Regions from separate parts of the Pseudonocardia kongjuensis genome, predicted to be linked through region 2. Evidence: riboswitches for the same ligand, from Rfam matches in the RefSeq annotation. Region 2 holds a riboswitch; the other holds the start of a gene.
What was found. Region 2 has a riboswitch for cobalamin ahead of ABD160_RS04850 (hypothetical protein). Riboswitches for the same ligand answer to the same signal wherever they lie in the genome.

Region 1: another riboswitch for cobalamin. It lies ahead of cobN (cobaltochelatase subunit CobN); the one in region 2 lies ahead of ABD160_RS04850 (hypothetical protein).

What each region holds. Positions count from the first base shown of each region.
Region 1 is NZ_BAAAJK010000027.1:18,160-21,360, forward strand. It holds gene cobN (cobaltochelatase subunit CobN) at 1-1,276, opposite strand, end outside; cobalamin riboswitch at 1,351-1,496, opposite strand; gene ABD160_RS21395 (PucR family transcriptional regulator ligand-binding domain-containing protein) at 1,557-3,143, opposite strand.
Region 2 is NZ_BAAAJK010000004.1:144,321-147,521, forward strand. It holds gene ABD160_RS04840 (MFS transporter) at 1-1,081, shown strand, start outside; gene ABD160_RS04845 (GDSL-type esterase/lipase family protein) at 1,081-1,794, shown strand; cobalamin riboswitch at 1,795-1,962, shown strand; gene ABD160_RS04850 (hypothetical protein) at 2,001-2,384, shown strand; gene ABD160_RS04855 (DNA polymerase IV) at 2,477-3,201, opposite strand, start outside.

The DNA.
Region 1 (3,201 bases), on a different contig from region 2:
GAAGCGTGTCGAACCAGCTGCGGTAGGTCGAGGCGGAGATCCGGATCGGGTTCCCGGCGAGCTTCTCCTCGGTGAGCCAGTCCGGGTCCTGCCCGCCGGCCTCGATCAGCGCGTGCATCAGCGCGTCGCCGTCGCCTGCCTCGACGCCCGGGAACCCGCCCGTCTCGTACCCGGCGGCGGCCATCGTGCGCAGCAGCGCGACCGTCGAGGCCGGGGTGTCCAGACCGACCGCGTTCCCGATCCGGGCGTGCTTGGTCGGGTACGCCGACAGCATCAGCACGATCTTCTTCTCGGCGTTCGGGATCCGGCCGAGGTTGGCGTGGTTCACCGCGATCCCGGCGACCCGGGCGGCCCGCTCGTGGTCCGGGACGTAGACGGACAGGCCGTCGTCGTCGGTCTCCTTGAACGAGAACGGGACGGTGATCAGCCGGCCGTCGAACTCGGGGACGGCGACCTGGGTGGCGACGTCGAGCGGGGACAGGCCGTCGTCGTTGGACTCCCAGGTCTCCCGGGACGAGGTCAGGCACAGGCCCTGCAGGATCGGCACGTCGAGCGCGGCGAGCTCGGTGACGTCCCACTCCTCGTCCTCGCCGCCGGCCTGCGCGGACGCCGGCTTGGTGCCGCCCGCGGCGAGCACCGTGACGACCATCGCGTCGGCGCCGCGCAGCGTGTCCAGCAGCCCGGCCGGGGCCTGGCGCAGCGAGGCGCACCAGATCGGCAGCGGTGTCGCGCCCTTCGCGGTGATCGCGTCGCAGAGCGCCTCGACGTACGCGGTGTTCCCGGCCAGGAACTGCGCCCGGTAGAAGAGCACCGCCACGGTGGGTCCGGTCCCGGCGCCGGTGTCGGTGCCGGGGCGGTCCAGCACGCCCCACTCGGGCAGCTCCACCGGCGGCGCGAAGCCCTCACCGGTCAGCAGCACCGTGTCGGACAGGAACGCGTGCAGCTGCCGCAGGTTCTCGGTGCCGCCCTGGGCCAGGTAGGTGTGCGCCTCCGCGGCGACGCCGGCGGGCACGGTGGAGAGCTCCATCATCTCCGCGTCCGGCGCCATCTCACCGCCCAGGCAGACCAGCGGCGTGGACCGGGCCCGCAGCAGGTCCAGGCCCTCCTCGAAGTAGCGGTAGCCGCCGAGCACCCGGACGACGACGATGTCGGCCGCGTCGGCCATCGCGGCCAGCTCGTCGAGCAGCACCCGGTTCGGGTTCGCGAGGCGGTAGTCCGCCCCGCCGGCACGGGCGGAGAGCAGGTCGGTGTCCGAGGTGGACAGGAGCAGGATCACCGGGCGGTCCCGGTGCGGGGCGTGCGGGCGCGCGTCATCGGCGTACCTTCCTCGGGATCCTCGTCCCGGACGGAGGTGGCGCGGCGGATGGGGCCAGTGTCTGGCTGCCCCGGCGGTCCACGAGGGTCCGCCGGGATCACAGTGGCGGGACCGCGCCGGACTCGCACCGGCTTCCTGATCCCACCCGCCGTCTTCGGTTGTCCGATCACCTTCCGCAACGGGCCGGTCCCCCGTCAAGGAACCGTGCACCGCCGTGGCGCTCGGCACCCGGTGCCGCCGGTCACCCGGCACCCTCGGTCCGGTCCCCCCGGCCCGGCCCGCCGACGGCCCGGCCGAGGTCGCGGGCGCGCAGCGCCAGCCACAGCTCGTGCCGGTCCTGCGCGGTGTCCAGCCGCCGCCCGGTGACCTGCTCGGCGGCCGCGATCCGGTTCCGGACGGTGTGCCGGTGCACGCCGAGCGCGGACGCGGCGGCCGCCCAGTGCCCGTTGTGTTCCAGGTGCGCGGCGATCGCCCGCAGCAGCTCCGGGCCCCGCGGGTCGGCGTCCAGCGGGCCGAGCACGGCGTCGGCGAAGGCCCGCAACCGGTCGTGGTCGAGCAGGGCGAGCAGCATCCGGCTGGACGCCACGTCGTCGGCGTGCGCGGGCCGCCCGGTCAGCCGGGCCACCGGGAGCGCGGAGCGGGCCTGCCGCAGCGACACCGCGAGCGCCCCCGGCCGGACGGCGATGCCGATCCCGGCCGGCCGGCGGGCGGCGAGCGCGGCCAGCACCGCCACCAGGTCGACCGACTCGGCGACCGCCAGCTCGACGGTGCCGTCGGCCTCCCCCGGCTCCGGCGCGGTCGTGCGGACCAGCGCGTCGGGCAGCACCGCGGCCAGATCGGCGGCCAGCTCCTCGGGGCGCGGCGCCGCGACCACGGCGGCGCGCAGCCGGGTCTCCGGCAGGCCGGCGGCGGCGAGCCTGCGGCCGGCGCCGTCGTCGTCGACGACGCCGCGGTCCAGCGCGGCCAGCAGCCGGGCCCGGCCGCGGCGGGCGGCGGCGTCCAGGCCGAGCCGGCGTTCCAGCTCCAGCGACAGCAGCGACACCAGGTCGCCGGTGACCTGGTTGGAGTGCGGCCCGGCGGCCGGCCCGTCGATCAGCAGCAACGCCCGGATCCGCCGCGAACCCAGCGGATGGACCTCCCGGCGGCGGCCGTCGGCGACCTCGACGGCGGCGCCCAGCAGGCCCTGCCCGCGCACCTCCCCGATCGTCGTCGCGAGCCCGGCGGCCAGTTCCACGGCCCCCTCGACGGGTGCCGCGGCCAGCACCCGGCCGAGCAGGTCCACCACCACGCCGGTGCGCCCGGTCGCGCCGGCGTGCGCGGCCAGCACCGCCTCGATGCCGCCCGGCGAGACCGCCGCGGCGGTCAGCGCGCGCTGGGTGCGCAGCGCCCACTGCAGCCGGGCCCGCTCGGCCGCGTCCCGGTGCGCGAACACCGCCTTGGTGACGGCGATGAACGGCACCCCGTCGGGCACCGAGAGCAGCGGCAGCCCGGCCCGGCGGGCCGCGGTGACCAGCGCCGGCGGGGTGCTGCGGTGCGGCAGGTCGGAGCCCAGGCCGACGCCGAGCGCGACCACGCCGTGCGCGCGCAGGTGCCGGGCGTAGCGGGTGAGGCCGTCGACGTCGGCGGACAGCAGGAACCCGACGGTCAGCAGCAGCTCGCCGCCCTGCAGCCAGCCGCCCGGCTCGGCCAGCTCGGACACCGCGGCGGCGACCACGATCCGATCGAGATCGCCGTCGTCGATCGACTCCCGGCCCAGCCGCAGCTCCGGGTCGCCGAGCAGCTCACGCAGCGGCACCCCACCGGGCGGGATCGACACCATGGCGAACATGATCTCCGAGGATTCGACGTTCTGTCACTTCTGTCGTCGTCGGGGGAACGAGCACGGT
Region 2 (3,201 bases):
CGCGGCGCTGCTCGCGCCGACGGTGCTCTCCCTGATCAGCGAGACCTTCCCCAGCGGCCGGGAACGGGCCCGGGCGTTCGGCGTGGTCAGCGCGGTCGTCGGCTCCGGCGCCGCGACCGGGCTGGTGCTCGGCGGCGTGCTGACCGAGTTCCTCAGCTGGCGCTGGACGCTGTACGTCAACGTCGTCGTCGGGAGCGTGGTGCTGGCCGCCGCGCTGTGGCTGCTGCCCCGGCGCACCGGCGGCGGCTCCCGGACCCCGATCGACGTCCCCGGCGCGCTGCTGGTGGTCGGCGCGCTGTCCGGGATCGTGCTCGGGCTCGCCCGGGCCGGGACGGCGGGCTGGGCCGCGCCGACGGTGATCGTGCCGCTGGTCGCGGGCGTGCTGCTGCTCGGCGGGTTCGTGCTGCGCCAGCACCTGGCCCGGCACCCGCTGCTCCCGCTGACCGTGCTGCGCGACCGCAGGCGGGCCGGCGCCTACCTGAGCCGGTTCGTCGCCTCGGTCGCCAACTTCGCCGTCGTCTTCTTCATGACGTTCTTCCTGCAGGACCAGCTCGGTCTCTCCCCGCTGTGGGCCGGCGCGGCGATCGTCCCGATGATCCTCGGCATCGTGACCGGCTCCAACCTGGCCGGTGTGCTGCTCATCGAGCGGCTCGGGGCGCGCGGGGTGACCTCGCTCGGGCTCGCCGTGTCCGGTGCCGCGCTGGCCGTGCTCGCCCTGATCGACACCGGGACCGGCTACGCCACCGGGCTGCTGCCCGCGCTGATCGTGTTCGGCGTCGGCCAGGGCATGACCTCCAGCACCTCGATGAGCAGCGCCACCCGCGACCTGCCCGCCGACCAGGTCGGGGTCGCCTCGGCCACCACCAACGTCATGCAGCAGCTCGGCGGTTCGCTCGGCACGGCGGCGCTGTCCACCGTCGCCGCGACGGTCGCCGTCGCCGCCGGTGGCGGGGCGGAGGCCACCGTGCAGGGCTACGCCGCGGCGTTCACGGTCGCGTCCGGGCTGTCCCTGGTGACCGCGCTGGTCTGCCTGCTGGTGATCCCGCCCGGGCGCAGGCCGGCGCCGGAGCCCCGGCCGTGATGACCGCGCCCGGCACCTCCCGGGTGCTGTGCTTCGGCGACTCCAACACCTACGGGATCGTGCCGGGGGAGCGGGCCAGGTACGCCGCCGGCGTCCGCTGGCCGGGGGTGCTGCAGCAGCTGCTCGGCGCCGGTCACGACGTCGTCGAGGAGGGGCTCCCCGGGCGCACCACCGATCTCGAGGACACGATCCTCGGCCGGCCCGGCCGCGCCGGGCTCGGCTACTTCACCGCCTGCGTGGACAGCCACCTGCCGCTGGACGTGATCGTCCTGATGCTCGGCACGAACGACCTGCGGACCCGCTACGCCCGCACCCCGGACGACGTCGCCCGCGCGCTCGGCCGCTACCTGGACCATCCGGCCGGGTCCGCGGCGGCGCTCGGGCTGCCGGTGCCGCGGTTCGTGGTCGTCGCGCCGCCGCCGATGGACGGGACCGCCGAGCGGTTCGTCGCGTCGATGCCCGCCCCGGGGGTCTACGACGCGGCCTCGGCCGCCGCGTCACGACGGCTCGCCGGGCCGCTGCGCGCGCTGGCGGCCGCCGGTGGTCACGCGTTCCTCGATGCGGCCCCGATCACCCGGACCGGGATCGACGGCTGCCATCTCGACGCGGACTCGCACCGGCGGCTGGCCGGGGCGCTGGCCCCGGTGGTGCGGGACCTCGCCGCCGGACAGGCGTCACCGTCACCCGTTGTTGACCCCCCGACCGGCTCGTGATGGGCTGACCCGGACGACGGTGCAGGAAGCCGGTGCGAGTCCGGCGCGGTCCCGCCACTGTCACCGGGGAGCGCTCCCCACCCCGCAGCCACTGCCCGGCGAGGGTGGGAAGGCGGGGGAGCGCGTCGATCCGGGAGCCAGGAGACTGGCCGTCGTCGCAGGAGTTCCCACTGTTGAGGGCGCGGACCCTCGAGGAGGACATTGCGATGAGCGTCGACCCGCTCCCCACCCTGGTCGTTCTCGGCACCGAGCCGGCCGGTGAGTCGGCCGGGCACGGGCTGGAGGGCCTGCTCGCGGACGCCGACACCGTCTTCACGTTCCCCCGCGGGCCGGAGTCGGTGGCCCTGTTCTACGCCGAGGCGTGGCGGGTCGAACGGATCTCCCCGCGCGACGCGGTCGGCCGGATCACCGCCTGGGCCGCGGACCACCCGGCCGGCAACGGGGTGCTGCTGGTGGCGGGCGAGCCCGCCGCCGACGTCGCGCTGGGCGCGGTGCTCGACGGCCTCGCCCGCACCGCACCCGGACTCGGGATCCGGGTCGCCGCGGGCACCCGGGTCGCCCCGCCGCACCGGAGCCCGCTGATCGGCTGAGCCCTGGTCAGCTGAGCGCTGGTCGGCTGAGCGTTGATGGGCGGAGCCCGCTTATCGGCTGGGTCGGATCGGTGGGGCCCGGTCCGGCCGGTTCAGCCGGCCGGCCGCCAGCTCAGGAGCGGATCGGCGCGGGTCAGCTGCGGATCGGCGGCGTCCAGCGTGCGGGTGCGGCCCGGCCCGGTCAGCGCGGTCTCGAACCGGACGGTGACCCGGCCGTGCCCGGCGCCCTGCACCCAGCCGTGGCCGTGCTCGGGATGGCCGACGTCGTCACCGGCCCGCCACGGCCGGTCGTCGCCGGGCGGCTCCCCGGGAGCCGCCCGGCCGGCCGGCTCCTCCCCGGGCACCGCCGGGTACCCCGCCGGTTCCTCGACCGCCACCGGCGTGCCCATCCGCCCGGCCGCAGCGCCGCCCGGGGCCGCGGTGCCGGGTCCGGCGCCGTCCGGGGCTGTGGTGCCGGGTCGTCCCGCGCCGCCCGGGGCTGTGGTGCCCGGTCCGGCGCCGCCCGGGGCCGCTGTGCCGGGGGCCTCGCCGCCCGGGGCCGCCGTGCCCGTTCCCGCGCCGTCCGGGTCCACCGGGGCCGCGCGCCACCCCTGTGCCGAGGGCACCGCGTCGAACAGGGCCAGCGGCGGCTCCTCGCCGAAGCCCGACACCGACACCCCGAGCAGCCGCACCCCGCCCTCGCCGACGGCGGTGTCGGCGAGCCGGCGGGCCACCGCGACCAGCGTGGCGAGGTCCCGGCTGGGGAACGGCGTCGTCTCCGACCGGGTGTGGGTGACGAAGTCGCCGGTGCGCGCCTTGACGGTGACGGTGCGCGCGG